Regions from separate parts of the Neorhizobium sp. LMR1-1-1.1 genome, predicted to be linked through region 1. Evidence: riboswitches for the same ligand, from Rfam matches in the RefSeq annotation. Region 1 holds a riboswitch; each other region holds the start of a gene.
The links. A riboswitch is a leader RNA that binds a small molecule or an ion and turns the genes downstream of it on or off. The one in region 1 is predicted to bind cobalamin.
Positions count from the first base shown of each region.

Region 1 (10,634 bases):
TGCGGGATGACCAGCCCGACGAAACCGATCGCGCCGACCATGCTCACCATCGTGGCGGTCATCAGCGCGGTGACGAGCAGCAACACGATGCGCACCCGCTGGACGGCGATGCCGAGAGAGCGGGCGGCATCCTCCCCGAAGGTGAAGGCGTCGAGCGCGCGGGAATGCCAGATGCAGACGACAAGCCCGATGCTGACGACCGACGCGGCAAGCGCCACATCCGGCCAGCGCACCCCGGCAAAGCTGCCGAGCAGCCAGAACATTACGCTGCGGGCCTGCTCGGCATTCGCCGATGTCGAGACGATGTAGGAGGTCAGCGCATTGAAGAGCTGCGAGGCCGCCACACCGGCAAGGATCGTCCTGTCCGCCGTCTGCCGTCCGCTGGCGAGCATCACGACAAAGGCGAAGGCGAGCAGTGCACCGGCAAAAGCCCCTGCCGACAGCGAGATCGCGCCGGCGCCGAAACCGAGCAGCATGACAGAGACGGCACCCGTCGAGGCGCCGGCGGATATGCCGAGCACATAGGGTTCAGCCAGCGGATTGCGTAAGAGCGACTGCAGGATCGCGCCGGAAAGCGCCAGGCCAGCGCCGCAGAAGGCGGCAACCAGCGAGCGCGACAGGCGATAATCCCAGATCACCGCTTCCTGGATACGCGGTACGGCAATCTCCGTGAGGCCGAGGCGGTTTGTGACTGCCGCGACCGTGGTTTTCATTGGAATGGTCATCTCGCCGATCGCCACCCCTGCCGTCATGGCGACGAGAAGGGCGGCAAGCACGAGGAGGACGCCGGCAGTGCCGGCGGCCCAGAGCCTGATGCGGGATGCAGTCACTTCAGCAATCCAAAGCTTTCGAGGGATGCGGCGACGGTTTCCAGACCCGTGATCGTGCGGATGGTCGGGTTCATCGCCTGGGCGTCCATCTCGACGATATGGCCCTTTTCGACCGCATCGAGTTTGCTGACGACCGGATCCGTGATGAGGAATTGTCTCTTGGCAACCGGATCATCGGCAGGTTGGTTGCGGCGGTCCATTGTGCCGATGACGATCACCGTCGGATCTTCGGCGGCAATCGCTTCCCAGCCGATCAGCGGCCATTCCTGCTCTGAGGTGACGATGTTCTTCGCCCCGAGCACCTGCGTGATGTAACCGGATGCGCCGTTCTTGCCGGCCACCCAGGCATCACCCGCCACTTCCGGCGAGGAGAACCAGTAGACGAGGCTGACATCCTTTGCCTTGTCGGCAACGCGCGCGCGCACCGCAGCTTCGCGGGCCTTGATCTCGGCGATCAGCTTTTCGCCACGATCAGCTACGTCGAACATGCGCGAGAGTTCGTCGATCTCCTGATAGAGCAGATCCATCGAGAACATCTTCTTGCGGGCGCCATCCGAAGCCGCGTTATCCGTCACCGCGCAATCGGTGGGGGACACGTAGCTCGGCACGCCAAGATCGGCAAACTGCTGGCGCGTGCCGACGCGGCCCTGCGGCCCGACCGAGGTCAGAAACTGCGCGGCGATGAAATCCGGTTCGCGTGCGACCACAGCCTCGAAATTCGGTGTGCTATTGGCGATGCGGTGGACCTTCTGGTTATCTGCCGCAAGTTCCGGCAGAACCGGCGATACCCAGATGGCGCTTCCGGCCATGCGGTCTGCGAGACCGAGCATCAGCAGGATTTCGGTACTGTTCTGGCCGAGGCCCACGGCTTTCTGTGGAGCCTTGTCGATGACGACGTTCGAACCGCAGTTCTCGATCGTCAGCGGGTAGGCGAATGCCGTGGAGGTGAGGGCGGTGAGGGGAAGCGCAACAAGAGCGGCGATCAGGCCGTATTTCATGTCCTGTCCTTTCGGATGACGGATGAGGTGCCGGAAAACACCGCCCGGCCGGATGGCGGGCGGTGCAGGCGGCGTGGCCTAGTTCGCAAGTCCGAAGGACTGGATGCCCTTGGCGAGCGTTTCGATCCCGTCGATCGTGCGGATCGTCGGGTTCATCGACTGCGCATCCATCATCACGAAATGCTTGTTCTTCACCGCATCGAGCTGGCTGACGACCGGGTCGCTTTCGAGGAAGGAAATCTTCACCGCCGGATCATCGGCGGCGTAACGACGGCGATCCATGGTGGCGATGACGATCACGGCAGGATTGGCCTCAGCGATCGTTTCCCAACCGACCAGCGGCCATTCCTCTTCGGTCGTCACGACATTCTTCGCGCCGAGCGTCTTGAGGATATAGGCCGGTGCGCTGTTCTTGCCGGCGATGAAGGCGTCGCCCTTGGTTTCCTTGCTGGAGAACCAGAAGACGATCGACAGGTTCTTTGCCTCCACACCCTTGATCGAGGCGACAGCGGCTGCTTCACGGGCTTTCAGTTCGGCAATCAACTTGTCGCCGCGATCCTGGATATCGAAGATTTCGGAAAGTTCGGCGATTTCCCGATAGATCAGGTCCATCGTGAACAGTTCCTTGCGCACGCCATCGCCGCCTTCAAGATTGGTCTTGGCGACGCAATCGGCCGGCGAGATATAGGTGTTGACGCCGATATCGGAAAACTGTTCGCGCTTGGCAACAGAGCCCATCGGCCCGACATGCCATTCGAACTCGGCAGCGACGAGATCCGGTTCAAGCCCGACGATGGATTCGAAGCTCGGATCGTTGTCGGCAAGCCGTTTGATCTTCGCATTCGCCTCGGCATAGTGCGGCAGCACAGGGCCGACCCAGACGGCCGTGCCGGCGACCTTGTCTGCAAGACCGAGCGAATAGAGAATTTCGGTCATGCCCTGACCGATGGAAACGATTTCGCCGGGTGCCTTGTCGAAGGTCACCTTCTGTCCGCAATTTTCAACCGTCAGCGGATAGCTGGTCGAGGCTGCGAATGCGGTTGCGGGAAGCGCTGCGGTGGAAACCGCAAACAGTGCGGCGATCAAGCCGAGTTTCATGTCCTGTCCTTTCGAAGGAAATGGCTTTGCCGGGATGAAAGGCAGGACGATGCGAGGCCGCTTCTGCGGTCCACATCAAAATGGCGGGCGACGGGGTCGCTTGCGTCATATCATTCTCCCTGCCGGAACACCTCGTCCGGTATTGGTTAGGCCCAAAGCTGACGGCAGGTCTCCTGACTCGCGGCTCGAGCGCCTTGCCGTCTCCTTCCCGGTCAAAAAACCAGTGGATGTGACGAAAGGCTCGCCGCTTACAGTTGCGAGGGCAGTCGCGGGCTCGGTCAAAAAGACCTCACCGCGTTCCCTTTTCATCTGCGAATGCAGAACCGTAGCGTGCCCTTGATAGGAGACACACCGGAGCTTGTCCAGTGAACTTGCGTGATGAGCCGCTTCCAACCCGATGGCTTGACAGCGTCCCGGTCACATGATGACGTAATAGTATAACGTAACAAAAGTCGCAATGGACATCTGCAATGAAAAACAGGCTCCCCGTCACCGTGCTCTCCGGCTTCCTTGGCGCCGGCAAGACGACCATGCTCAACCACATCCTCGCCAACCGGCAGGGAATGCGCGTGGCGCTGATCGTCAACGACATGAGCGAGGTGAATATCGACGCGGCTCTCGTGCGCGACGGCGGCGCCAATCTGTCGCGCACTGAGGAACAACTGGTGGAGATGACCAATGGCTGCATCTGCTGCACGCTGCGCGACGATCTCCTGAAGGAGGTGCGTGCGCTCGCCGAGCAGGGGCGGTTCGATTACCTGCTGATCGAATCGACCGGTATCGCCGAACCTCTGCCGGTCGCCGCCACCTTTGATTTTCGCGATGAGAACGGCCAGAGCCTTTCGGACATATCAAGACTGGACACGATGGTGACCGTCGTCGATGCCGCCAACCTGTTGAAGGACTATGGCTCAGGCGATTTCCTTGCCGATCGCGGCGAGACGGCAGGCGAGGGCGACAATCGCACCATTGTCGATCTTCTGGTCGAGCAGATCGAGTTCGCCGATGTCGTGGTGCTGAACAAGATCGGCACCGCCACCCCGGACGAACGCGACGCCGCGCGAAAAATCATCGTGGCGCTCAATCCTGATGCCAAGTTGATCGAGACGGATTTCGGCAGAGTGGACCTCAGGGATGTGTTGGGCACCGGCCGATTCGATATCGACAAGGCGGAACAGCACCCGCTCTGGTTCAAGGAACTGCACGGGTTCAGGGATCATGTGCCGGAGACGGAGGAATACGGCATCCGCTCCTTCGTCTACCGCGCCAGAAGGCCGTTCGATCCGGCCAGGTTCCAGCGCTTCATCGACAGGTCATGGCCGGGTGTCGTCCGTGCCAAGGGCTTCTTCTGGCTGGCGACACGTCCGCATTTCGTCGGCGAGATCAGCCAGGCGGGTGCGCTGGTTCGCACTGGTAGAACGGGACTCTGGTGGTCGGCGGTGCCGAAGGAACGCTGGCCGCAGACGCCGGAATTCGCCGAGATGATGAAGCCCTATCTGGATCCCGTCTGGGGTGACCGGCGGCAGGAGATCGTCTTCATCGGCGCTGATCCGATGGATGAGCAGAATATCCGGGCCGAGCTGGATAGCTGTCTGGTCGACGCCCCGGCATTCACCCCGGAACTCTGGACGAATTTACCCGATCCCTTCGCAAACTGGGAACGCAAGGCCTCGTGAACTGAGGCTGTGTTGATCGCCGTGGCCGACGCGCCTTAAAGCGCGTTGGCCAATGCAACGAATTCCTCGACGGAAAGCGTCTCTGCGCGGCGCTGGGGATCGATACCAACCTTGTTGAGCAGCGTCTCGCCGCCGACCGGCTTCAGGCTCTGGCGCAGCATTTTGCGGCGCTGGCCGAAGGCGGCGTGGGTGATGCGTTCCAGCTTGTTGGCATCGCAGGGCAGGGGCTTGGCCTTCGGTGTCAGATGCACAACGGTCGACGTCACCTTCGGCGGTGGTGAGAAGGCCTGCGGCGGCACGTCGAACACCATATGTGCATCCGTCCGCCAGCCGCAGATCACGCCGAGCCGGCCGTAGTGATCGTCTTCCTCGTCCGCAACGATGCGCAGGCCGACTTCCTTCTGGAACATCAGCGTCAGGCTTTCCCAGAAGGGCGGCCATTTTCCGTTTTCCGGCAACAGCCAGTTGAGGAGCAGTTGCGTGCCGACATTATAGGGCAGGTTGGCGATGATCTTCACCGGCCCGCCATCTGCCTTTTCTGCCGCAAGAGCCGCGAAATCGGTCTTCAGCGCATCGCCTTCGAGAACTTCGAGACGACCCGGATAGAAATCGGAGACCTCGGCAAGCACCGGAAGCGCCCGTGCATCGCGTTCCACCGCGATCACCTTCTTCGCGCCAAGCGCAAGAATGGAGCGAGTGAGTCCGCCCGGGCCGGGGCCGACCTCGAAGACCGTCACACCTTCGAGCGAACCCGCCGAGCGGGCGATCTTCTGGGTGAGGTTGAGGTCGAAGAGAAAATTCTGGCCAAGCGACTTTTTCGCATCCAGCCCATGGCGCTGGATGACGTCGCGAAGCGGCGGGAGTCCGTCAAGTGTTGCCATCAGACGGTTACGCCGAATGCGGGAGTTTTTGCCTGTGTATTCGTCGCCAGTTCGGCTGCGAGCTTCAGTGCTGCAACGAGGCTCGTCTCGCGCGCCACGCCTTGACCGGCAATGCCAAAGGCCGTGCCGTGGTCGGGGGACGTACGGATGAAGGGAAGGCCAAGCGTCACATTGACCGACGTGTCGAAGCCCAGCGCCTTCGCCGGGATCAGCGCCTGATCGTGATACATGCAGACCGCGACGTCATAACGTGAGCGTGCTTCGTCATGAAACATCGTATCCGCCGGCAGCGGCCCAAACACATGCAGACCCTCGTCACGCAATCTGACGATGGCAGGATGAATGATCTCCTGATCCTCAACACCAATCGCGCCATCTTCGCCCGCATGCGGATTGATGCCTGCAACGGCAATACGCGGCTTCGCGATGCCGAAACGGTTCTTCAAATCCTCATTGGTGACACGGCAGGTGTCTACGATAAGGTCTTCCGTCAGCGCAGTGGGTACATCCTTGAGCGGGATATGGATCGTCACGGGGATGGCACGCAGCTTCGGCCCGGCAAGCATCATCACGGGCAGATAGGACCGACTCGTTACCTTTTGCGCGAGGTCGGCGAGAAATTCCGTGTGACCCGGAAATTTGAAACCGGATTGATAGAGAACCGATTTCGCGATCGGGTTGGTGACGACTGCCGAGGCTCTGCCGGAAAAGCAAAGATCGACTGCGATCTCGATCGACGAAATTGTGCCGCGGGCGGTCGCCACATGCGGCTCGCCGGCGGCGACTTCGACGCCTGATGAAATGGGCAATACGGGGATGGCATGATCAAAGACCGATACCGCCGTTTCCGCAGTAGCCTCGCGGATCGATACATCGAGATCGAGCAAAGCAGCGCGAGACTTCAGAACCTCAGGATCGCCGATGAAAAGGAAAGGCGGCAGGCCGGTTTCCCGCCGCGCCGCCCATGCAGCCAAGGTAATGTCCGGGCCGATCCCTGCAGGATCGCCCTGGGTCAATGCAAGCGGGCGGTCGGGCGCCATGATAACTCCGGAATGCCTTGGGTCAGCGACGATCGATCTGCGCCTTGGAGCGCAACTCGTCGAGATATTTCTTGTCGTTCGGATTGGTGCCGCTCTTCTCGGATTTGCCAAGGTCTTCGGCACGGAACACGGCTTCCGCGGCAACGTCGTCGGAAACCTGACGCTGGTTGCAGATCGCAAGAAACTCGACGCCACGTTCGGTGATCTTGGTAGCGGTCGTCCCATTTGGAGACGCCTTTTCGATCAGCGGTTTCCAGTCATCCGGCAGGTTGGGTGTCATGACGCGGCCGAGGTCGCGAACGGATACGTCCATCATAGTTGCCGCAAAATCCTTTGCCTGATCGCAGCCCGGGAATTTCGACCGGGATGCTTCCGCTTCCGATTTGCGCTTGTTGATGATCGCATTGCGCTTTGCCGGCGGAACGACGAAGATGATCTGCTTCAGGAAGTATTCGGTGGTGACCGGCTTTTCCTTGCTCTCCATCATCCGGGTGACCAGCTCCTGGCTGGACATGCGGCTGCCGCCGCCGCCATAACGGGCGTTGAGCAGCCGTGGCCAGCTCATCTGCACGGCGATGAAATTCTTGAAATGCTGTGACGTCACGCCAGCCTGATCGAGGATCTTGCCCATCTGGTCAGGTGTCATTTTATTGCTGGCAGCAAACCGCGCGAAGGACGCATCGACATCGTCGGTGCTGACGGACATCTTGACGCGAGCGATCTCCTGACGCTTCAGCGTCTCGTCGATCAGCTGTTCACGCGCAGTATTGCTGTCGGCCTTCTGGCGCTGCAAACGAAGGAAAGCCACCCGACGTGCAACGTCGGCAGTGGTGATCGGCGTGCGGTTGACCACTGCGGCGACGCCGCTGGTCTGGGCCGCGGCCACGATGGGATCGATGACGAGCGAAGCCGCCAGTGCAGCCATGGCTATCGCCAGTCTGCGCGTTCCGATCACTCCAAACATCAGTCCACTCCTCTTGCGCTCGGACTTGTCATGCGACTTGCGGGTCGCCTTTTACTATAAGCGTGCCCGAATGCGCAATCGTTGCGGCAAAACCATGACGGCGCCATCAGAGCGCCGTCAATTCTGCGCGATCAATAACGGAAAGTCTGTTGTTTGTCGTAATCGCTCGTCGAACCGATATTCACGTCGCCGAGCGTTCTGAAGCTCAGGCGCGCGCCGATGCTCCAGTCGTTCGCCTTGCTCGAGTCTGTCTTCTCGGTATAGGCGATGGTGAAGATGGTGCACTCGTCGGCATAGCTGAAGCCCAGCCCACGGCGCGTGACTTCGTTGTCGTCCAGATCCCACGTCGCCTTGCCGGAAATCGACCAGTTCTCGTTGATCCGGAAGCTCATCGACTTTTCCAGGATATTGGTCGAGCTGGTGGAGCCATAGTCAGGCTGAGCCTCGACCTTGGTGTAGACGAGCTTTCCGGTCACGCGAGGCGTCTTGTAGTCGAAGCCGACATCGGTACGGCGGATATCAAACGTATCTTTGTCGAACCGGGTGTTCGTGGACAGACTGAAACCCTGCGGCAGGTCGATCGCCGCCATTGCGACAAAGTCCGACACGTCGTTTTCAAGACCGGAATTGGCGCCAGCATTGACTAGATCGGCGCTGGCGAAAGAATTTTCGCCGGCGAGCTGATAGGACTGGCCGAAAATGCCGCGCAGGCCCACACCGTTATCAAACGAGCCCGTATACCGGATGCCGACATTGGCACGTGTGCCGCCTTCGATCCGGTCATAACCGGAAAATTTGTCGCGTTCGAACAGACTTGTCGCGTCAAAGACGAAGCTCTGTGCATCTTCGTTCGGCAGGCCGCCCGCCATCTGCTCGTCGGGACGGGCATAAATCTGCGCTATCGGCTCGATGATATGGCTGCTGCTGCCGGCCGTGATCAGGAACGGATAGCGAGCTTCAAGACCTGCGGTCGCCATGTAACGCCCGCTCGGATCGTCTTCCAGTGAACCGGAATAGAAGGCGCCGGCGCTGGATGAGGTGCTACGCAAACCGTCGCCGCGCAATGCCAGTAACGGCGTCAGCTGCAGTCCCTGATCCGTAGTGATTGTGCGCTTCCATTCAGCTTCGGTCGTGAAGCGGGTATAGCTGCCTTCAAGGCCAGGGAAGCGATAGCTATCGACCCCTTCAAGGTAACTATCCTCGGCGCGCCGGGAAAGGTTCGTCAGATTGGCATTGATCGACAGCTGGCCGCCGAAAACGGGTTCCGGTGCGAACCAGCTATAGTCCAGAACCGGATAAACTATTGCCTGCTGACGCTCCAGCAAGCTGGTCTTCGCATCGTCCTGCTCATCGAAGTAATAGCCATGCAGGTCGAAATAGTTCCGCGTGCCAAGACCGGTCAGGTACACGTCATTGGTGAACGTTTCCTGGTCGAAGCCTTCAAGGTTATATGTACGCGAAAAATTGTTGTCGCTCTGCACCATGACGTCCCAACCGAACGTCCAGCGCGGATTGATGTGGAACTCACCCTTGGAGGCGCCCATCACTCGGGTATCGGCATCCCTGTCGGCTGTGCCGAGGTCAAACGAACCGGGATCCTGCTGGTTGATACCGGCGAATCGGAAGGTGTGCTCGCCTGTTTCGAACTTGTTGCGGATCTCACCTTCGACGAGCAGGCCCTGATTGCTGTAATAGGTCGGTGTCAGCGTGGCATCCATGCTTGGCGAGAAGACATGGTAATATGGGACGCTTATCCCGAAGCCGAGATTATCGTCGGCGCTGAACCGCGGGAACAGCAGGCCTGACTTACGCTCGACGGTTTCGTCGGGAACGGTGATCGGGAACGGCAGCCGACCGAGCGACATGCCGAACAACTCGAACTGGGCGTTTTCCAGCCGGATCGTGTGGGTCTGGCCGTTGCGAATCACACGCTGCGCTTTGACCTGCCACAACGGGGCTTTGCCTGGCGTCTGGGCGCAGGGAAGGCATGCTGTATAGACGGTATTGTTGAGTACCATCACGTCGCCGCTTTGCCGCTCGGCGCTTTCCGCTGCAAGGCGCGTATTATCGGTGGTCTCGACACGCAGGGAATTCAGGAAACCCTGACCGAAATCGTCGGTAACATCCAACTCTTCGGCATAGACGCGCGTTCCGCCCGGCTCGATGAGCTCGATATTGCCGGACGCCATGACGCGTCCGCTCTTCTGGTCATATTCGACCCGCTGGGCGACCATGCGGTAACGATTGTAATAAATCTGCACACCGCCGCGGGCGGTGACGCGTTGAGCATCCTGATTATAGGTGAGCTCGTTGGCACGCAGAAGCATCTTCGCGTCGTCCGATTGGACAGGCACGAGACCTTGCGCATGCACGACATTCGTCGTGAAGCCACATACGAACGCAGACACACCTGTCAGCAGAGCGGCGGCAAGCCGTCTTATATTTCTGCGGTTACTGACCGCCACTAGCCGTCCTCCTGATGAAGCAAGATCGTAGCCCCCAATGCCGTTGCGACGATGACTGGTATCCAGACCGCCACTGACGGAGGAATCGCTCCGCTGCTTCCGAACGCTTTTACAAGCACGCTGACGACATAAAGCACGAAGCCGGAAACTATGCCACCCAGAATCATGGATCGGGACTGGGCGAAGCGACTGAATTTTAACGAAACTGTTGCAGCAATGAGAGTCATGGCCACAAGCAGGATGGGCAGCGACAGAAGCGAGTGGAATTGGGTTTCCAGCGCCTTGGTTGAGATGCCGAATGATCGGCTGATTTCGATCTTTCGGGAAAGATCAAGGAATGCAACGTTTTCAGGCTGCTCAAGGCTCTCCTGAAGGTATTCCTGTTTCAGGTTGGTACGAACCTGTTCCGTCGCCTTGCGCGATGGAATCTCGCCGGGGCGATTCTCCAGGACATCGGTAAGAAGCCAGTAACCATTTTCGAGTTTTGCTGTGCGCGCGTCCTGCCGCATGATCACCGCGCCACCCTTGTCGAAGTGGAAAACCACCACATCGATGAGTTCTGCGCCCTGATCCTTGTAGCTCTTGGCGCCGATGATGACATCCTCATCGTCGCTGATTTGGCGAATCCATGGCACGAACTTACTGGCCTTGGCGCGATTGCTCGCCTGCCGCCAGCTGGCTT
Region 1 is NZ_JBEGHE010000047.1:140,851-151,484, forward strand. It holds gene MRBLMR1_RS23940 (FecCD family ABC transporter permease) at 1-752, opposite strand, end outside; gene MRBLMR1_RS23945 (ABC transporter substrate-binding protein) at 827-1,828, opposite strand; gene MRBLMR1_RS23950 (ABC transporter substrate-binding protein) at 1,907-2,926, opposite strand; cobalamin riboswitch at 3,073-3,269, opposite strand; gene zigA (zinc metallochaperone GTPase ZigA) at 3,397-4,602, shown strand; gene rsmA (16S rRNA (adenine(1518)-N(6)/adenine(1519)-N(6))-dimethyltransferase RsmA) at 4,638-5,483, opposite strand; gene pdxA (4-hydroxythreonine-4-phosphate dehydrogenase PdxA) at 5,483-6,523, opposite strand; gene MRBLMR1_RS23970 (SurA N-terminal domain-containing protein) at 6,546-7,478, opposite strand; gene MRBLMR1_RS23975 (LPS-assembly protein LptD) at 7,619-9,952, opposite strand; gene lptG (LPS export ABC transporter permease LptG) at 9,952-10,634, opposite strand, start outside.

Region 2 (10,634 bases), on a different contig from region 1:
GCGACTTGCCCACGTCGGAGCCCGTTCCCTGGAACATCAGCGAGCGAGCGACCATGATCTAGAACTCGATGCCGGCCTGGGCTTTGACACCCGCCTTGAAGTGATGTTTGACCAGAGACATCTCCGTCACCAGATCAGCCGCCTCTATCAAGGCCGGTTTCGCGTTGCGGCCGGTGACGACAACATGCAGGTCAGGGCGTCTGGCCTGGAAGGCGGCGACGACCTTTTCCAGATCAAGATAGTCGTAGCGAAGTGCGATATTGAGTTCATCGAGGATGACCAGCCCGATCGTCTCGTCCGCCATCAACTTGAGTGCCTTCTCCCAGGCCTTGTTCGCGGCCGCGATATCGCGTTTGAGGTCCTGGGTTTCCCAGGTGAACCCCTCGCCCATCGTATGCCAGACGACGCGATCGCCGAACACGGCAAGCGCCGGCTGTTCGCCGGTCGACCATGCGCCCTTGATGAACTGCACGATACCGACACGACGGTTGTTGCCGAGCATGCGTAGCGCAAGCCCGAAGGCCGCCGTCGACTTGCCCTTGCCGGGACCGGTATGGACGATGAGAAGACCCTTTTCCAGGGTCTTCTCGGCGACTTCTGCATCCTGAACCGCCTTGCGGTTCGCCATCTTGGCGCGATGACGCTCCTCGGCGGTTTCATCGATATTTTTCAACGCGCTGCAAGCTCCCTTTCGGTTACCGGAGAAACTTGTTCTCCGCTGCGGAACTTCTGCCTTAGCACAGCAGCGGCAACACCGAGAACCGCCCAGAAGATCAGATTTGTGGCATAAACGGCGTTGACGAACCGGGCATGGAGTTCGACAGGCACCGCCGTTTCATGGCTTGGCGGAAGCGGCGCGCCAACCAGATGCGGCGCAACGAGAAGCACGATCGCCAGAGCCGCCAGCAAGGCGGAACGGGTATAGGCAAGAAGACCGAGGCCGGCAGCGGTGCAGATAGCGGTCGAGACCCACCAGAGCTGACGCGGACCGAGTTCGGCGGCAGGCATGCCCGGAAGTTCCGGTGGCAGGCCGAGACCCGGCGCAAGGCTGACGGTGAGGAAGCCGGCAATGCCGAACATCAAACCGCCGCGCCAGCCGCCAAAGCCGCCGAGCGCTTCGGCAAATGCTATTGCGACGAGCGCAAAACCGATGGCGGCGAGCACATCGGCCGAAGCGGTATAGATGAAACGCTCGAAACCATCGGCAGGCGCCCACGCTTCTTCGTCATGATGGTGATCGGCGGCAGCTGGTTGGGCCGCACCGATGGCAGGCGCTGCGTCATGCGAATGGCTGTGTCCGGCCTCTTCGCCACCGGCATTTTCAAAAGTTTCCGCCTGCAGGATCAGCGGCACGGTGGAAAAACTCTGCATCACGGTCATCAGCAGGCCGGACAATAACCCGGCGACCACCGCCGCAAGGACGATGTTACGAAACAACGACATTTTGAAATTCCTCTTAGTGGCAGGGGAAGGCCAGCGAATGGCGCGTATCGTGAGCGGCGTTATGTACGACTTCCAGATGCGAAAAGCCGACGAAACCGACCATGAACAGGCCAAGAAGGGCCGACATGCCGAGAGGAATGATTTTTGATGCGGAAACGCTGGCTGCGGCTGCAGCAGAATTCGTAACCATGGACTTCGTCTTTCTGCCCTCCACCCGAGGGCTGTTACCATTGCCGAATGTCTCTGGCAGGTCTCCTGGCTCGCGGATCGGGCGCCTTCACCCGCCTTCCCAGTTCAATCCGTAAAGGGATTGCTCCAGTGGCTTGACGACCGGATGGCCGTTTTGGGCAAAGGCTTTCCGCTTACAGTTGCGGGGGCAGCCGCGGGTTTGACGAAAGATCGTCGCACCGCATTCCCTTGAGTAACCCTTCCGGGCACCAAAGACAGATCCACTATAGTCAATTCGGTTCTATCGGCAATCGCCTTTGCGACATTGACAGTTTGACCGCGGAACGCTTACTTGAGCGCCACGACGGTCCCTTGCCGGCAACGGCAGGGGCTAAGAGAGAATGCGGTGCGGACCGATAAAACGTCCAATGCCGCGGCTGCCCCCGCAACTGTGTGCGGCGAGCCATCACGCCAGAGACGCCACTGGAGAGGTCCGGCCATGGACCCTTCTGGGAAGGCAGGCGGATGGTGACGACCCGCGAGCCAGGAGACCTGCCGTTTGAAAATCGTGCTTTTCCGGGCGGGGTGCTCCGGCAAAGGCTTCAATCATCGCTGCAGGATGGCTTGGCTTTCCTGTTCCGCACCCCGACTTGAGTAACCCGGCGGTAGTGCGGCCTGATGACAGATGATGCGCGAAAAGACGAAACCGGAACGACCGTCGGCGGCAATGCCGGCAACGTCGACGTGACGATCTTCGTCTGCACCAATTGCCGCGAGGCGACGGACAGCGAGGCCCGCCCCGGTATCGGCCTGATCGAAGCGCTGAAACTGGCAGCTGAGGGCAAGCCCCTTACCGTCAAGCCGGTCACCTGCCTTGCCAATTGCGATAAGAGCCCGAGTGCGGCCTTCAACCACCGTTCCGGCTGGTCCTATGTCTTTGGCCACCTCTCCACCGAAAATGCCGACGACATCGTCACCGGCGCGATGATGCTGGCCGAAGACGAGCGCGGTTTCCTGCCCCTTCGCGGCCGCCCGATGTGCCTTCGTGGAAAAGGCATGACGGCCCGTATCCCACCCTTTCATCACCACGAGGACATGCCTTCATGAGCGAAAACTTCGCCCCTAAGTTCGATAAGGTTCCCTGCACCGTCGTTACCGGCTTTCTCGGCGCCGGCAAGACCACGCTGATCCGCAACCTGATCGAAAAGCTGGACGGCAAGCGGCTGGCGATCATCGTCAACGAATTCGGCGATGTCGGCATCGATGGCGAGGTGCTGAAAGGCTGCGGCATCGAGAGCTGCCCGAACGACAACATCATCGAACTGGCCAATGGCTGTATCTGCTGCACGGTGGCAGACGATTTCGTGCCGGCGATCGACCAGATTCTCGCCCGCGAGCCGCGCGTTGACCATATCCTGATCGAGACTTCCGGTCTTGCTCTGCCGAAGCCGCTCGTACAGGCGTTTCAGTGGCCGGCCGTGAAGGCGCGTGTGACAGTAGATGCCGTGATTGCGGTCGTTGATGGTGTAGCACTGGCCGAAGGCCGCGTTGCCGATGACCACGATGCGCTCGAAGCCCAGCGCCAGACCGATAGCTCGATCGATCATGACGATCCGGTCGAAGAAGTGTTCGAGGACCAAGTCGCCTGTGCCGACATGATCGTGCTGACCAAGACCGACCTTCTCGATCAGGCTTCGCTTGCAGCCGCCAAGGGCCGAGTTCAGGCGCATCTGCCGCGTGCCGTGAGAATCGTACCGGCTGCAAATGGTGCGGTTGATCCCAGCGTTCTGATCGGCCTTGGCCTTGCCGTCGAGGACGATATCGAGAACCGCAAGACCCATCATGACGACGAACTCGACCACGACCACGACGATTTCGACAGTTTCGTTATTGATCTGGCCTCGGTAACCGACCCCGAAGCGCTGGCTGCCCGTATTTCGGCGACCGCGGAAGCGGAAAACGTGCTGCGCATAAAGGGCTTTGTCGACGTCGCGAACAAGCCGATGCGCCTGCAGGTTCAGGCGGTAGGATCGCGCGTGAACCACTATTTCGACCGCGCCTGGGCACCTGGCGAAAACCGCCAGAGCCGCCTCGTCGTGATCGGCGAAAAAGGCATCGACCGCGCCGCGATCGAAAAAATGCTGGCGGCATAAGAGCCACCGGCCGAGGAAAAGGATGCACATACTCGCCACCACATCGTCGTCGCTCGACGACCTTATAGAACCGGTAGACCTCAACCAGTCACCGGCCGATGTGGTGGTTCTGTCCTTTTCCGGCAGCGATCTGAACGGGATTGCGGCGGCTTGGGAGGCGGTTGACCGTGGCGCGTGGAATACGGCTGAGGCTCGTGGCCTTGATACCCCCCTCTTGCCTGCCAGCCATCTCCCCCAGAAGGGGGGAGATCAGCAAGACGTAGCAACACCGCTAAATCCTCAACAATTGAATAGGGCGGAACCTCGCCGCGAGTCGATCTCCCCTCCTGCGAGGGAGATGCCCGGTAGGGCAGAGGGGGGTAAAGCCTCGGGCAACACCAACAGCCCGTCGCTCGCCCTCACCAACCTCTCCGACCTGCGCCATCCGATGTCCGTCGACCTGTGGCTGGAAAAGACGGCGGCTCACGCAAAGGTCATCCTCGTGCGCATTCTCGGCGGTTACGACCGCTGGGCCTATGGCGTCGAGGAACTGTCGCGGCTGGCGAAACGCCGGAAGATAGCGCTCGCCATGCTGCCCGGCGAATGCAGCATGCGCGACGAGCGGCTGGCCGCCGCCTCGACGGTTTCCGAGGCAAATCTTACCGGCATTCTCGCCTGCTTTCGCGAGGGCGGACCGGACAATATGCGGCTTCTGGTGCAGCGACTGGGAGCATTGGCAAGCGGCGGGGCGGATGAGATTCCGCCTGCAATTGCGATGCCGAAGGCCGGTTTTTATCGCCCTGGGAAAGGGATCGTTGACCGACGAGACCTTATGGCCGGATTTTCACCGGATGCGCCGCGCCTGCCGATCCTGTTCTACCGGTCCATGCTGCTCGCCAATGACGCTGCACCGATCGATGCACTCTTTGAAGCGCTCGCCGCGCGCGGCTTCGCCCCCGTGCCGCTCTTTGTCAGCGGCCTGAAGGATGCCGAGGCGATAACCTTTATCGAACAGGCGGTAACCGAGCTTCAGCCCGCCGCGATCCTGACGACCACCGCTTTTGCCAGCGGCACCGACGACAGCAACGAGACGATTTTCGATAGGTCAGGCATTCCGGTCTTCCAGATCGTTGTCGCGACCACCCGTCGCGAAGGCTGGATCGAGGGTCTGCGCGGCTTGAACCCCGCCGACCTTGCCATGCATGTCGTCCTGCCGGAACTCGATGGCCGCATTCTGGCCGGTGTGATCTCCTTCAAGCAGGGCAGTGGATCAGCGGAACTCGTCAACGGCCCCGAGCCGGATCGCGTCGACCAGGTGACCGAGCGGATCGCAGCCTTCCTGCGGATGAAGATGACGATCCGCTCTGAGCGAAAAATCGTCATCCTGATGCCGGATTATCCGAGCGCGCCGGGCCGCACCGGTTACGCCGTCGGGCTGGATGTGCCGCAAAGCGTGCTTGCCATGCTGCGCGAAGTCTCGCTAGCCGGCTATTCGGTTGCCGATATTCCCGACACGCCCCGCGACCTCCTTGATCGTCTTAATCGGAAAACTGGCTCCTTGCCGCTTCGCGACTACGTCGCAGCACCAGGTGCCAGCGAAGCATGGGGCCAGGCGAAAGACGACGCGGATCTGGAAGATGGTGCATACCGCTTCCGCGCCGCAGAGTTTGGCAATGTCACCGTGGCGCTGGCGCCGGATCGCGGTCGCAGCGCCGATCGCCGCGCCGACTATCACAGCCCTGACCTGCCGCCCCGCCATGCGCTGATCGCCTTCGGCCAATGGATGCGCCACGCCCTTGGCGCTCATGCGATCGTGCATGTCGGCGCACATGGCACGCTCGAATGGCTCCCGGGCAAGACGGTGGCGCTGTCGAAAGATTGTTTTCCGGAACTGGTGACTGGTGGCCTGCCGGTGATCTATCCCTTTATCGTCTCCAATCCCGGCGAGGCAGCCGTTGCCAAAAGGCGGATTTCCGCTGTCACCATCGGCCACCTGCCCCCGGTTCTGACCGGCGCCGGTCTTTCGGACGATGAGAAGAAGCTTGAACTGCTGGTCGACGAATATGCCCAGGCCGATGGCCTCGACCGCCGCCGCCGTGACCGGCTGGCAAAACTGATCGTCGATGCGGCCCGAGACACGACGATTGCCACCGATGCCGGCGTTTCCCGCGACGACGACCCGGATACCGCGCTTGCCCGGATCGATGCGTTTCTTTGCGATCTCAAGGACTTTGCGATCAAGGACGGCCAGCATGTTTTCGGCGAAGTGGCCAAGGCCGACGATGATCCGCTGCGGATTGCCAGTGCCGGGACGGAAAAGCAGGCTCTGCTGGATGCGCTGGATGGCAGGCATATCCGCCCCGGCCCTTCCGGTGCGCCAGCCCGCGGCCGCCGGGATGTGATGCCGACCGGGCGGAACCTCTTTGCCAGCGATCCGCGCACCCTGCCGACGCCAACCGCGTTCGAACTGGGCAAACGCGCCGCCGACGAAATTCTGCGGCGTTATCTTCAGGACCATGGCGACTGGCCGAAAAACCTCGTTTTCGATCTCTGGGGCAGTGCTTCGCTTAGAAGCGGCGGCGAGGAAGTGGCGCAGGTTCTGGCACTGATGGGCGCAAGGCCGGTTCAGGATATAGTGACCGGCCGTGTCACCGGCATCGAGGTTCTGCCTCCGGCGCAGCTTGGCCGTCCGCGCGTGGACGTGACGCTCCGGATTTCCGGCCTGTTCCGTGACATGTTCCCGGCGCTGATCGCCCTGCTCAATGCCGCCATGCGGGCGATTGCCGCGCGCGAAGAAGCACCGGGAGACAACCCGCTGGCCGAAGAAGCCCAGAAAACAGGCGCGGTTCCGCCGCGCATTTTCGGCTCGGCGCCCGGCACCTACGGCTCCGGCATCGAGGAAAAACTTGCCGATGGATCGTGGGGCGAGCGGGAAGAGCTGGGGCGCATCTATCTCGACGCCACCAGCCATGCTTTCGGCGGTGCCGACGGTATGGCGAGTCATGTGCCCGGCGAATTTGCCGGACGGATCGGCAATGCTGACCTACTCGTCCATACCGGCGACGATCCCGGCCGCGATCTTCTGGACGGTTCGGCCGACGTTGCCTTTATCGGCGGTTTTTCCGCAGCGGTGGCAGCGCTTGGCGGCAAGGCGGACGTGATTGCGCTCGATACGACCGATCCCGCAAAACCGAAAGCACGCTCGATTTCCGAAGCCGTCACACGGGTTGTCCGTGCGCGGGCCATCAATCCGCGCTTCATCGCCGGCCAGATGCGCCACGGCCCACGCGGCGCGGCAGAACTGGTGGAAACGGTCGACCGACTGATCGGCTTTGCCGAAACGACCCACGCCATTCCTCAATCCTTGATCGACGCCACTTATGACGCCTATCTGGGTGATGAGATCGTGCGAGAATTTCTGCTGACGCAGAGCCCGGAAGGTGCGCGCTATATGGGCGAGCGTTTCCGCTCGGCGCTGATCCGCGGGCTATGGCATCCGCGCCGAAATGCGGTCGATGCCGAGCTTGAGATGCTGACGGGAGAGGTCGCATGACGGCGCTCCCGCTCACTCTGCAACGCGGTGCCTGCCCTGCCCTTTCGGCCCCGATGATGACCGGCGACGGCCTGTTGGCGCGTATCTCGCTGATCGAAGCGATTTCGCCCGAACAACTGGCGGATATTTGCCTGCTGGCGCTGAAGCATGGCAACGGCATGGTCGACATTTCCGCCCGCGGCAATCTTCAGGTCCGTGGCTTGAGCGAGATGTCCGCGCCGCGTCTGGATGCCGATGCGCGCGCGATGAACCTGCCGCTTCGCGAAGCTCTTACCGTCGAAGTTCCACCGCTTGCCGGTATGGATGATAGCGAAATTGCCGATCCCCGACCGCTGGCAGAGGCCATACGTGACGCCTCGCGCGGCATTACCGGACTGGCACCCAAAATGGCCGTTGTGGTCGATGGTGGAGGACTTCTGCGGCTCTCGGACCTGCTTGCCGATATCCGTCTTATCGCGGTCGGAAAACACGACTGGAAGTTGCTTCTCGGAGACACAGAGCAATCCGCTCGTGTTTTCAATGTTTTACGTGAAACACTTGTTGTCGACACGGTCATCGACCTGTTGAAGCGGCTGGCAAGCCTGGGAAACAAGGCTCGCGGACGAGATCTGGCTCATCGCTTGGCCGTGAACGAGGCAGCACCCCACACTCCGCCGTCATCCTCGGGCTTGTCCCGAGGATCTGCCAGCGTCGCGACAGTTGATCCGTCGCAGATGCTCGGGACAAGCCCGAGCATGACGGCTGGAAAAGTGGCTGCATCTCCTTTTGACTTGTTCAGCCTTTCAAATCACCTCCACGCCATCGGCGTCGGCCCCGCCTTTGGACAGGCAAAGGCGGAACATCTGATCGCGCTTTGTAACGAAGCCGTCCGCTTGGGAATAAAATCGCTCAAACCAGCGCTTGATCACTCCCTGCTCTTCTTTGGCACCGAGATCGCCTGCCGGGAATTGCGGGACTTCGCCGACAGCAACGGGTTCATCATCTCTGCCACCGATCCGCGGGGCCATATCGCCGCCTGCTCGGGCAGCCCCGCCTGCACTTCGGCGACGATCGCCACTCACGAGATTGCCGCAGCAGCGGCCGCCGAATGCACCGATCTGCTCGACGGTTCTTTCAAGCTGCATGTCACCGGTTGCCCGAAAGGCTGCGCCCATCCGCAACCGGCAGCGCTTACCCTTTGCGGCACCGCTGATCGCGTTTCTCTGATTGCGCAGGGAAAAGCTGCAGACCAACCCTTTGCTTTCTCGAGCTTTGCCGATACCAACGCCACGCTTCGCCGCCTTGCCGATCTCGTCAGATCAGAAAGACGACCAAGCGAAAACTCAGCCGCGTGCCTTGCCCGGATCGGTTCAGACCGGCTGGAAGCGGCAGCCACAGGACGACCATGACAAGTTACGAATATATCCGCGAAGGCGATGCGATCTACGAAAAGTCATTCGCGATCATTCGCGCGGAAGCCGATCTTTCCGCCTTCACCGAGGAACAGGCCGATATCGCCGTGCGCATGATCCATGCCTGCGGGCTGGTCGAGGCGGCAGAGCATTTCCGGTTCTCGAGCGATTTCGTCGAGGCGGCACGCGCTGCCCTTCGAGCTGGAAAGCCGATCTATTGCGACGCCGAAATGGTGGCGCATGGCGTGACCCGCGCAAGACTGCCGGCGGAAAACCAGGTGATCTGCACCCTGCGCGACAGTCGCACCGTAGAACTGGCAAAAACCATCGGAAATACCCGCTCGGCGGCCGCTCTCGACCTGTGGGACGAGCTGGAAGGCGCGGTCGTCGCCATCGGCAATGCGCCGACGGCACTGTTCCGATTGCTGGAAATGCTGGATGCCGGCGCACCGCGCCCGGCCGCGATCATCGGCATGCCAGTCGGTTTTGTCGGCGCGATGGAAAGCAAGGAAGCGCTGATGGTTTCCACCCACGATATTCCATATGCCGTGGTGCGCGGCCGTATGGGCGGCTCGGCGATGACCGCCGCCGCAGTCAACGCGCTTGCGAGGGCAGGCCTGTGAACGCCGCCATCCTCAAGGGTAAACTGACCGGCGTCGGCACCGGCCCGGGCGACCCGGAACTGATGACGCTGAAGGCAGTGCGCGCCATAAACGAGGCCGATGTCGTCGCCTTCTTCTGCAAGAAGGGCTCGACCGGCAATGGCCGCACCATCGTCGAGGCGCATATCCGCCCCGGCACGATCGAATTGCCGCTGGTCTATCCGGTAACAATCGAGACCCACAAGGACGAAGACGACTACAAGAACCCGATCAACGATTTCTTCGATCGCTCGGCCGAAGAGATCGCCTCCTATCTCGATGCCGGCAAGAATGTTGCCGTGCTGAGCGAGGGCGATCCGCTTTTCTACGGTTCCTACATGCACCTGCATCTGCGGCTGAAGGATCTTTATCAGGCGGACGTGATCGCAGGCGTTACCGCCATGTCCGGCTGCTGGTCGATGACCGGCCTGCCGCTGGTGCAGGGCGACGACATTTTAAGCGTGCTGCCCGGCACACTGTCGGAAGAAAAGCTCGCAGAACGGCTCGCGGTTACGGATGGCGCCGTGATTATGAAGGTTGGCCGTAACTTGCCGAAAATCCGCCGCGCCCTAGCATCGGTCGGAAAGCTTTCCGGCGCACTTTATGTCGAGCGCGGCACGATGGCGAACGGAGCGGCCGAGCGACTGGAAACGCGCGACGAAAGCCCGGCGCCCTATTTCTCCATCGTACTCGTTCCCGGCTGGACCACGAGACCGCAAGGGGAAAAGAAATGACCGGGTCGCTGACCGTTGTCGGCCTCGGCCCCGGCAATCCCGACCAGATGACCCAGGAGGCTCTCGCGGCAGTTACGGCATCCACCGACTTTTTCGGCTATTTCCCGTATATAGACCGGCTGAACCTCAGAGCAGACCAACGCCGCCACGCCTCGGACAACCGCGAAGAACTGACGCGCGCCAAAGCAGCGCTGGAAATGGCGGCCAAGGGCGGTAAGGTCTGCGTTGTTTCCGGCGGTGATCCGGGCGTGTTTGCCATGGCGGCCGCAGTTTGCGAAGCGATCGACGACGGCCCGGCCGAATGGCGTGATATCGAGCTGTTCGTCGTGCCGGGTGTTACTGCGATGCTTGCGGTTGCCGCCAAGGCCGGTGCACCGCTGGGCCATGATTTCTGCGCCATATCACTGTCGAATAACCTGAAACCCTGGGCGATCATCGAGAAACGTCTCGTGGCGGCTGCGAAGGCGGGCTTCGTCATGGCCTTCTACAATCCGATCAGCAAGGCGCGTCCGCACCAGCTGGGCGAGGCTTTCGACATTTTGCGCGCCCATCTGCCCGGCTCAGTGCCGGTG
Region 2 is NZ_JBEGHE010000080.1:156,291-166,924, reverse strand. It holds gene MRBLMR1_RS29020 (cobyric acid synthase) at 1-55, opposite strand, end outside; gene cobO (cob(I)yrinic acid a,c-diamide adenosyltransferase) at 59-673, opposite strand; gene MRBLMR1_RS29010 (CbtA family protein) at 670-1,443, opposite strand; gene MRBLMR1_RS29005 (CbtB domain-containing protein) at 1,457-1,633, opposite strand; cobalamin riboswitch at 1,672-1,900, opposite strand; cobalamin riboswitch at 1,960-2,185, shown strand; gene MRBLMR1_RS29000 (DUF1636 domain-containing protein) at 2,290-2,718, shown strand; gene cobW (cobalamin biosynthesis protein CobW) at 2,715-3,764, shown strand; gene cobN (cobaltochelatase subunit CobN) at 3,787-7,296, shown strand; gene cobG (precorrin-3B synthase) at 7,293-8,684, shown strand; gene MRBLMR1_RS28980 (precorrin-8X methylmutase) at 8,681-9,310, shown strand; gene MRBLMR1_RS28975 (precorrin-2 C(20)-methyltransferase) at 9,307-10,062, shown strand; gene MRBLMR1_RS28970 (precorrin-3B C(17)-methyltransferase) at 10,059-10,634, shown strand, end outside.
Region 2: another riboswitch for cobalamin. It lies ahead of MRBLMR1_RS29000 (DUF1636 domain-containing protein); the one in region 1 lies ahead of MRBLMR1_RS23950 (ABC transporter substrate-binding protein).

Region 3 (10,634 bases), on a different contig from region 1:
AAAGACCTGCTTCAGCTCATCCGAACCGTGCGCAGCAAGCGCCTCGATCGCGCCCATCGTCAGTGTCGGGGCCAGCGCGAAGGCCATTGAGGCTGAGTTCCACATTTCTAGCGCTGCGACATTGAGCATATGCGGCAGGTTCTGGCCGCCAAAGGCTTCCGGCGCGGTCAGGCCATTCCAGCCGCCATCGCGCCAGCGACGATAAAGGTCAGGCCAGCCCTTCGGCGTCGTCACCTCGCCGTCTTCCAGTTTCGCGCCTTCGCGGTCGCCCCTCTCGCCGAGCGGAGCGATCTCGCTAGAGGCGAAGCGTCCGGCTTCCTCAAGGATTGCCGCCACCAGATCGCCGCTGAGGTCGCCGAAGCGACCCTCCTCCAGGGCCGCGGAAAGACCGGCAACATGGTTCAACGTGAAGGCAATTTCCTCCACCGGGGCGCTGTACATATGATCCTCCTCATCAGCCGTGCAGCCTTGCCTCTCCGGACAAGTATTTCCTTTTACGTAAACGTAAAGGAGATTGTCAATCGGCAGGTTGTTTCATCATGAAGCAGTCGCGCATGAGGGGAAAGAGAAATGATAAAATGCAGGATGCCGCGGCGATAAAGATTCTTTCGCGAGTTTGTCGTAGACAGTCTTCAGGATACCGGAGTTCTGCCGATGGACACGCCACCGCTGATGACGCCTGCCATTCCCGGCCTCGTCTGGGCCTACCGTTTCGATGCGCCGACGCGGTCCTGCGCACGGCTGCCGCTTGAGACGACGGCAAAAGAGCTGGATAGCGGGGACGGGTTTCTGTGGCTGCATCTGAACCTTGCCGACAGCCGGGTGCCGGCCTTTCTGGAAAGCCTGCCGGGTGTGACGCCGCCGGTGCTTGCGGCTCTCACCACGCGTGATACCCATGCGGCGATCATTCTCGACGAGCAGCTGATCTACGGCACGCTGATCGACTTCCAGAAGGAGTTTGACAGCGAAACGCGCGATATCGGCTGGCTGCATTTTTTCGTCTCCGACCGCATCATCATCACCACGCGCCTGCAACCGCTGCGCTCCATCGACCGGCTCAAGGCGCAGATGGAAAAGAATGCGGCACGCTTCAAACGGCCGATCGATGTGTTCGAGACTCTGGTTGCCGAATTCCAGCGGACGCTGATCTCACTTGTCATGGAACTGACGGAAGAGCTGAACCTGATCGAGGATTTCGTCTACGACAACGCACCGCGTGACGAACGCCGCAAGCTCGCGCCGGTGCGCCGCACCGTCGTGCGGCTTCACCGGCATTTAAGAACGGTGCTGACCCTGATGCGACGGGCCGCGGCTTCCGACGAGGACGAGATGCCGGATGGTTTCGATGATGCGGCATCACGACTGATCAGCCGTCTGGAAGCGGTCGATCATGATGTCTATGCGCTGCAGGAACGGGCACGGCTGCTGCATGAGGAAATCGATTCCAAGCTTTCGTCGGAAACCAACCGCCACCTTTACATCCTGTCGCTGATGACCGCCTTCCTGTTGCCACCGTCGCTGGTCACCGGCTTTTTCGGGATGAATACGGAAGGCCTGCCATTTGCGCATCTGGAGCATGGCACGCTGTTCGCCTTCGGCGCGATCGGGCTTTCGGTTGCCGCCGCGTGGTGGCTACTAAGGCGGGTCGGCATTCTGTAATGCGCAAATGAAAAACCCGCGCCGAAGCGCGGGCTGATTTATCGTGCCATTTCCCACCCCACTCAGTAGTAGGGCGAATAACAGGTCTGGCGTGGGCCGTTATACGGCTGGAACGAGTTCGAATAGCTATCATAGGACCGGTAGCGGCCCGCACACCATTCATAGTGGCGCGGGTTCAAGCCGCCTCCGCCGCTATAGGCAGGCCGGGGTGCGGGCTCGACATAACGCGGCTGCGAGGCGATCGCTCCACCGATGATCGCGCCGGCGCCGAAGGCTGCAAGCGGATACCAGTAGCCATCATTGTGACGACGATATCCGTCACGGTGATAGCGGTAACCGCGATGACCTCCGTACCAGCCGCGGCGCGGGCCATCGCCACGCCAGCCGCGGTCGCGATTATATTGCACGTTGCTTACGTCGGATACGACCGGCGCATTCGGTGCGGCTGGCAGCGGCAGCGCCTGCGCGGTTCCGAGTGAGCCAGCAAGAACGACGGCTGAAACAGCTGCAACGGCAAATTTCTTGAACAGAGTCATTTCGTACTCTCCATTCCCTTAGTTGAAGAGGTGACGCCTCCCGCGCCACCAACTCACACGATAGCCAACAAACATTCCAACGCTAGGATTTTTATCCTGAATGCATGCTATGCGCGGAAATGTGAAAGCCCGGCCGCGTGAGCGTCCGGGCTTGTTCGTCATGATATCCGCTTACCTGTAAGGCGAAACGCAAGAGCGGCGGACGCCGGCGCTGGCGACATAGGTATTATCCGAAGCGCGATAGGTCCGGTAGCGATTGGCGCACCACTGATAATGGCTGCCCCCCGAAGCACGCGGCTGGTTGGCGATGGCGCCGCCGATAATCGCAGCGGCACCGAATGCTGCTAGCGGGAACCAGTAACCGTTGTGATACCGATAGCCTTGGCGGCGCTCGCGATATCCGCGATGGCCGTTGTAATATCCTTCCCGATAGGCGCGTCGATCATGGCGGTAGTGGCGGCGATCGCGATCATGGCGATAATAGCGGCGATCACGATCGTCGCGACGGTATTGGACCTCGGTCGCCTGGCTGGCGAAGGCCTGCACCGCCATCGGTGCCACCGGCATCACAGGTGCGGCCGAAACCGGAACAAAACTCGTAGCAAGAACGGCCGCCGCCGTTAAGGCGGTGGCAATGCGCATGCGGAATGCGTTCATGGGAATGTTTCCTCGACATATAATCAGCGATTTAGAACGCGAGACATGCCCATTTGTTCCACGCCATATTCCCTGGCAGAGGAATGCCAGATGCCCTATTCGCCGGCTTCGTCGTAAACGCGCCGGTTTTCCTCGATGCGAGAGAAGTTGTCCCTGATCCAGAAATTCAGGGCCTGAAGAGACGCCAGTATGCCGGCCCCCAATTCGGTCAGCTCGTATTCGACGCGCGGCGGCACCTCGGGAAAATAGTGTCGCATGACGAAACCGTCGCGTTCCAGGCCGCGTAGCGTCAGTGTCAGCATGCGCTGCGTGATGCCGTCGATTTCCCTTTTCAGATGCGAAAAACGGAGCCTTCGACCCTCTGCAAGCGAGAGGCGCCAGATGACCTGAACCGTCCACTTGTCACCCAGACGCCCGCATACTCCGTTTGCAGGTTGCGGCAGGAAAGCCTGATCGCGCGTCACCTGCCTTTCGGTTTTGCTCTGACCTGAATTGTCCAAGAGTATCACCCGTGTGCCCGAGGCTGAAAATAGTGCCGTCTTCCGGCTGTGTTTCAACAGTATATATGGAGACCCCGTGTTCACCACGAGGGTTCTGAGATGAAAGAAGACAAACGTCCAATCCTGGTATTCGGCGCCACCGGCCGGCAGGGCGGAGCGGTCGCCGAAGCGCTTTTGAAGGCAAGATGGCCCGTTCGCGCGATTGTGCGAGACATTGCGGCCCCCAAATCCGTCGCCCTTCGTCAGGCGGGTGCCGAACTGGTTGAAGGATCATTTGCCGATCTCGATACATTTCGCGCCGGGATGGACAGTGCCCATGGCGTGTTCAGCGTATTGCCGGCCAACCTGTCAGAGACCGAAGAGGTACGGATAGGGTGCGGGATCGCCGATCTTGCGGCCGAAAGCGGCGTCGCGCATCTCGTCTATTCCTCGGGCGCCAGTTCCGGCGACACACCTACCGGGATCGCCCGTTTCGACGCCAAGCCGCGGATCGAGGCGCATATCCGCCGGCTGCCGGTCACCGCAACCATAATCAGACCGATGATATTCATGGATATGCTGATCAACCCGGCATTCGGCCTTTCAGAAGGCCGGTATACATTCTTCCTCAGGCCGGACCAGTCGATGCAACTGATTGCCGTGGAAGACATCGGGAAATTCGTCGCCGCGATCTTTGCCGATGGCATACGGTTCAGCGGACGGACGATTAAGATCGCGAGCGATACGGTTACAGGGCGCCAGCTGGGGGAAATCTTCAGCGAGGCCGCCGGTCGTCCGGTCATCTATTCCCGCTTTGCCGCTGAAGTCCTGGCCGCCGATAGCGATCTTGGTCAGCTTGCGGCGATCCTGGATAACGGCCCGCTGGCGGATCACGTGGACCTTGCTGCGATGCGCGAGATCAACCCCGAGATCATTTCCTTTCGGGCCTGGCTTGCGACCCAAGGACACCAAGCCTTCGACGCCTTAATCGGGAGTGATCGTACGTCCCACTCAGCGTAAAAACAGGCTCCTCCGCAAACTGACGGCACATTGCGGAGGAGCGCTCAGTATCACGCCACCGCGTAAAGCGTGCTGTCCTTGCCCTGCAGGCGATCGATCATGAAGTTCGAATACCACTCAACGAACTGCATCACACCGCCTTCATGCGCCTCGGAATAAGGGCCGGGTTCATAGGCGGGAGAGCGGATGCCGAAGGCGTTTTCCTCGACGATCTGCCTGTCCTGGTGGTTGGTCATGTTCCATACATGGGTCAGCTGCTCGACATCGTAATCGACGCCTTCCACCGCATCCTTGTGGACCAGCCATGTGGTGGTGACCGCCGTCTCTTCCGGCCCGACGGGGATGACTCGGAAAGAGATCGCGTGGTCGACCAGCATATGGTTCCAGGTGGTGGGATAATGGAACAGAAGCATCGTGCCGATATGGGAAATCGTCACGTCGTCGGAGAGCGACCGTTGAACTGCGGGCCGGCCGTTCATCGTGTAGCTTTCGGCATCCTCGATCAGCGGCATGCGCGCCACGCGGAACTGGCCGTCCGGCGACATGTTGAACGTGCTCGGCAGGCCGGCCGCTTCACAGCGGCTCCAGTGTTCGGAAATGAACGGATCGTCGCCGGCGCCCTGCACACCGGTCGCAGTCGGCGCTTCCGGGTAGGTGCGGCAGAGTTCCGGATGGTTACCGGCGCAGTGATAACACTCGCGATTGTTTTCCCAGACGAGCTTCCAGTTGCCCTTTTCGATGATCGTGTTCTGGGCGGCAACCTTCGTTTCGGGCAGGCGATGCGGCGCCATGTAAGGCTCGACCGTTGCGCGAACCGGAGCAAAATCCGGGGCTTCCTTTGCGAGGCAGATAAAGATGTAGCCGGCAACCACCTGGCAGTGGACGGGTTTCAATCCAAACTGCTTCTTGTCGAAATTATCGCCCATATGACGGGCCGACATCAGCGAGCCGTCATGCTGGTAGGTCCACTGGTGATAGGGACAGACGAGGCGGGTCGCAGAACCCGTTTCCTTGGTGCAGACGCGGTGGCCACGATGGCGGCAGGTATTGTGATAGGCGCGGATATCACCCTCGCGCGTGCGGATGACGAGAACCGGATAGTCGCCAACCTGCAGGGTAAAATACATGCCCGCCTTGTTGATCTGGCAATCGTGGCCGGCAAACAACCAGTCGCGATACCAGATCATCTCAAGATCGAGCTTGTAATAATCGGGATCGATATAAAAGGGCTGTTCCAGGCTGAAACCTTCGCGGCGGTTCTTCAGCTGCCGCAGAACCTGATTGTGAATGTCCATATGCTTCCTCGCAATACAAGCAAGCTTCAGGGCATGGACAAGCCGGCAACAATCAATGCAGCCAATTCCCGTCCCGTGCGCCCTCCGCGACCGGTGTCATCAAGCTCAGGCTGGTTTCCGGGCTGAGGAGTTGTCCCAAAAGGACTGCATGGCACCTTCCCGGTCGGCCGTTCGGCTCTGTCCCAGTGGCCGGGGTCGCCCCCTACCATGCCTTAAACTCCACCACCGTTGCGGGGGCAGCGCCGGATAGATCTCGTCGACCCGCCGGCTTCCCAATTTTCCGCTTCCCCTAGCGAGGCGGCACCTTGAGCTTTGTCATATTTAAGCGGGACGCCGGCCTGTCGCATAGACGACATTGCGACATCGGCCACTGCATTGGCGACGATCGCGCAATAGCATCCGATTGCGGGAGAAACCAACTGTTAAGGTCTTGCTAATAGTGTTCTTGAAAATTCATTGGGAAGAGCCGCCACCATGCCAGGACAGCTCCGTTATTACGAAGTCAACAGGCCCAGGCCCTTGATGATGCCGCCAAGCAGCGGCAATGCCCATACGGAATTCCTGCGAACCGGCAGAATTCCACGCTCCCGCCCTGTCTGGGTTCCCGACGAACGTCGCTATCTCACCCATGACGAAGTGGCTGAAAAGACAGGCAAGAAGCTCGAAACGGCCGGCGAAACCACGCATAAGCGGCTGAACAGCTTTCACCGGTCTATCCACCTGCCGAAGATCATCTTTCACCGCACGTTGGAGGGTAGCCCGCATCTGGGCTATTGCCATGTGACCGCAGCACGTACCTTCTTTTCGCAGGATGCGATGGTCAGCTGGTCATTCTACATCGCCAACTTCTCTTCCGAGATCGGCGGCGACGAGGTGTTTTTCGCCCGAATCAATCCACGGAATTCCCGCATGTATTTCGCCGTCGCGGTGGAAGGCGAAGCAGGCGAACAGGCGCGGATCGACCGGACATGGCGCAAGAACGGGCTTCTGTTCCAGACCAACAGCCCGCGCGAGGCGATGCGCAACGTTCTGATGCTCGGCGCGCCCAGTGCCGCAGTGCGCGAAATCATCAAAAGGCTTTAAAGCACGGGCACTCCGCTGTATTGACAGCGGCATGACAGCCGAAATCATAAACATCACCCATGAGCCCCAGCGCGCCATCAGCGAGGCAAGCCGCGTGCTCAATGACGGTTTTCCCGTCGCCATTCCGACCGAAACGGTCTACGGCCTTGCCGCGGATGCGACGCGCGCCGATGCGATCTCGCACATCTACGAGACCAAGGGGCGTCCGCAGTTCAATCCGCTCATCTGCCATGTCTGCGATATCGAGATGGCCGAGCGGTACGCGGTGTTCGATCCGGCGTCGAGAAAGTTGGCCGAAACCTTCTGGCCCGGTCCGCTGACCATTGTCCTGCCGCTCAGGAAAGACAGCACCATCCATCCGCTGGCAACCGCGGGGCTGGAAACGGTCGGGCTTCGCTGCCCGGAAGGTTTTGCCAACGACCTGATCCGCGATTTCGGCCGGCCGCTTGCGGCACCAAGCGCCAACACGTCCGGCAAGATCAGCCCGACCTCGGCACGCCATGTGATGGACGACCTCGGCGACAAGCTTCAACTGATCATCGACGGCGGCTCTTCGCCAGTCGGCGTCGAGTCGACGATCATCCGCGTCGATCCCGAAACCGGCGCGATCCTGCTTCTGAGGCCCGGTGGTCTTGCGGCCATGCATATCGCCGATGTTGCCGGGCGTGACCTTGAGCGTCGCTCAGGCCCTGCCGCGATCATCGAGGCGCCGGGCATGCTCGCCTCGCATTATGCGCCGGGCGCTACCGTGCGTCTCGACGCGACGGCAATCGAACCGGGCGAAGCGCTGATCCGTTTCGGTGGCCAGCCGGTTGCTGGTGCGGAAAAGGCTGCGATCGATCTCGACCTCAGCCCATCGGCCGACCTTGCGCAGGCGGCGGCCAACCTGTTCGAATACCTGAAGCGCGCGGATGCCAGCGGTGCCTCAAGCATCGCGGTTGCGCCGATCCCGAACGAGGGACTGGGCGAAGCGATCAATGACAGGCTTGGACGGGCAGCCGCACCACGCGACGGAGAGGAATGAAAATGGACAATGCAGCAGGCGAGAGCGCAAAGGCCGGTTCAGAGATGGCTTCGGGACTGATCGACCGTTTTGCCGCGATTGTCGGAGATGCCAATGTGATCCGCGATGCGGCAGGCCTTGCCCCGCATCTGGTGGAGGATCGTGGTCTCTACAAGGGTTCCTCGCCGCTGCTTCTGAAGCCTGCCTCGACGCAAGAGGTCTCGGCGATCCTGAAACTCGCCAGCGAAACCGGCACCGCCATCGTGCCGCAGACCGGCAATACCGGTCTTGTCGGCGGACAGACACCACGCGCCGGCGGCAATGACGTCATCATATCGCTTGCCCGGATGAACCGCATCCGCGACGTCGATCCGGTGGCCAATGTGCTGGTTGCCGATGGCGGCGCGATCCTTGCCGATGTGCAGAAGGCGGCGGAAGAGGTGAACCGGCTGTTTCCGCTTTCGCTCGGGTCGGAAGGCTCCTGCCGCATCGGCGGCAATCTTTCCACCAATGCAGGGGGGACGGCTGTGCTTGCCTATGGCAACATGCGCCAGCTCTGCCTCGGGCTGGAAGTCGTGCTTCCGACCGGCGAGATCTGGGATGGCTTGCGTCGTCTGAAGAAGGACAATACCGGCTACGACCTGCGCGATCTCTTCATCGGCGCGGAAGGCACGCTCGGCATCATTACCGGCGCGGTGCTGAAACTCTTTCCCCGCCCGGTCGGCCATCAGGTGGCGCTTGCCGGTGTCGCCTCGACCGAAGACGCGCTCGCGCTGTTCGACAAGGCCTCGACGCTGTGCGGCATGGCGCTCACCGGTTTCGAGCTGATGCCGCGGATCGGCATCGAGTTCACCTCGCGCCATATCGAGGGCGTGCGCGATCCGCTGTCGGAACCGCATCCGTGGTATGTGCTGATCGACATCTCGACCTCGGATTCAGCCGAAACTGCCGAAGTCATGGTCCATTCGCTGCTGGAGCAGGGTTTCGAGGCCGGCCTGGTGCGCGATGCGGTGATCGCAAGCTCGGTTGCGCAGCAGAAGGCACTGTGGACGATGCGCGAAAGCATGTCGGGCGCTCAGAAGCCGGAAGGCGGATCGATCAAGCACGACGTGTCGGTGCCGGTGTCGAAGATCCCGCAGTTCATGGCCGAGGCCGAAAAGGCGGTTCTGGCGGCCATGCCTGGCGCCCGCGTCTGCGCCTTCGGCCATATGGGCGACGGCAATATCCACTACAACATCTCCCAGCCCGTTGGCGCCGACAAGCAGGCGTTTCTCGACCGCTGGCGCGAGATCAACGAGATCGTCCATACGATCGTGCTCCAAGCGGGAGGATCGATTTCCGCCGAGCATGGCATCGGCCAGTTGAAGCGTGACGAGCTTGCGCATATCCGCTCGCCGATCGAGATGGAACTGATGGCCCGGATCAAGAACTCCTTCGATCCGGTCGGCATCATGAACCCGGGCAAGGTGATCATCGCCCCATGAGCCATATCCGGAAAACCACGATCCGCATCGATTTCGATATCGGCGTCAGGCTCGGGCCGGGAAAGGCACAACTGCTAGAACTGATCGAGGAACACGGTTCCATCCGCGCCGCCGGAGCTTCGATCGGCATGTCCTACCGGCGCGCATGGCTGCTTTCGGACGAGATTAACCGGATGTTCCGCGAACCTTCGATCTTTACCCGCCATGGTGGAAAAAGCGGCGGTGGGGCCGGCCTTACCGAGTTCGGCCGGGAGCTTCTTTCACGCTATCGACGGATGGAAGCCGCCATGCTCAAAGCCGCCGACGAGGATCTGGCGTGGCTGTCGTCCAATATCGACGCGGCCTTCACACCCTTCTCCAAAAAAGACGACAGCTGATTTTTGTCCCAGGCTTTCGGCCTGCATAATCGGCGATCCGGACGGTTTTCCACAGACCCGAAAACGCGATCGCAAGGGCGTGTCTCACGGCGATACGCCTTCAATCCAAGCTGACGCGTTCACCCTTCAGAAACCGCGATAATTGCGGCATTCGGTAACCATCCACCAAGGCAAACTTTCCTTAACCGCGATTTTTAAGGGGTTTTCGCAACCCCGCCGCCTAATGTGAGCCCATCAGAGGACAAAAGTCCCGCAGAGAAACGAATACGGGAAACCGGAAGCGGCTCTCAGGTAAAACAAGGGTAGCATAAAGCGATGAGCAAAACCGTTCTGAAGCCCGATTGGGCAGGGTCGACATTGAGGCTCGATCCGTCTCGTTTTCCGCAGCAGATTACCTATTCGCTGCGCGAGACCTCAGGAGATGTCACGATCACCATCGACGAGCGCGGCGCCGTGCTGCGCAAGATCCTTCCGGGTAGCGGTCTGCCGCTGTCCTTCGCCCTGCCGGCGCGCGCGTTCAAGGGTGTCGCCGCCCGTGCGATCGACCATGGCGACGGTGAAGTCACCGTCACGCTCGAACTCCATCACGACGATCCTGATCTCTGCATCCCGCTTCTCGTCGCGCATGATCTCTGCGATATCGCAGCCGACTGGCGCTCGTGGTCTGAAGCCTTTCATATTCCGATGCTGATGGTTGAAGCCGATGGCGTTGCCCGTCCGCTCGAAAACCATATCGGCGACGTGCGCAACCATGGCACCAAGCAGCGCCGCCGTCACTCCTATTTCGCCGCAAGGCGTCCCCGCTTCCTCGTTCGCCGCACGACCGGCAGCCTCGGCGTCGCGCTGAGGATCGAAGGCCGGGAAATCATCGCGCGCCGGTAGGACCGTCCCCTGAACCTGCAAGGCGCAGCGCAAAGCCCGGCTTCAACAAGCCGGGCTTTCTCAGTTCAGCATCATCGCTGTCTCAGAAAATGAGCGAGAGAAGCAGGCCAGCAAAGAGGATTGCGCCGACACGATTGTTGGAGAGGAACAGGTCCCGGC
Region 3 is NZ_JBEGHE010000025.1:735,458-746,091, reverse strand. It holds gene MRBLMR1_RS16710 (acyl-CoA dehydrogenase family protein) at 1-441, opposite strand, end outside; gene MRBLMR1_RS16705 (transporter) at 655-1,659, shown strand; gene MRBLMR1_RS16700 (BA14K family protein) at 1,722-2,195, opposite strand; gene MRBLMR1_RS16695 (BA14K family protein) at 2,367-2,852, opposite strand; gene MRBLMR1_RS16690 (winged helix-turn-helix transcriptional regulator) at 2,948-3,361, opposite strand; gene MRBLMR1_RS16685 (NmrA/HSCARG family protein) at 3,452-4,351, shown strand; gene MRBLMR1_RS16680 (aromatic ring-hydroxylating oxygenase subunit alpha) at 4,402-5,646, opposite strand; cobalamin riboswitch at 5,738-5,970, opposite strand; gene MRBLMR1_RS16675 (DUF6656 family protein) at 6,121-6,729, shown strand; gene MRBLMR1_RS16670 (L-threonylcarbamoyladenylate synthase) at 6,761-7,753, shown strand; gene MRBLMR1_RS16665 (FAD-binding oxidoreductase) at 7,756-9,216, shown strand; gene MRBLMR1_RS16660 (winged helix-turn-helix domain-containing protein) at 9,213-9,593, shown strand; gene MRBLMR1_RS16655 (DUF6101 family protein) at 9,909-10,475, shown strand; gene ubiA (4-hydroxybenzoate octaprenyltransferase) at 10,558-10,634, opposite strand, start outside.
Region 3: another riboswitch for cobalamin. It lies ahead of MRBLMR1_RS16680 (aromatic ring-hydroxylating oxygenase subunit alpha); the one in region 1 lies ahead of MRBLMR1_RS23950 (ABC transporter substrate-binding protein).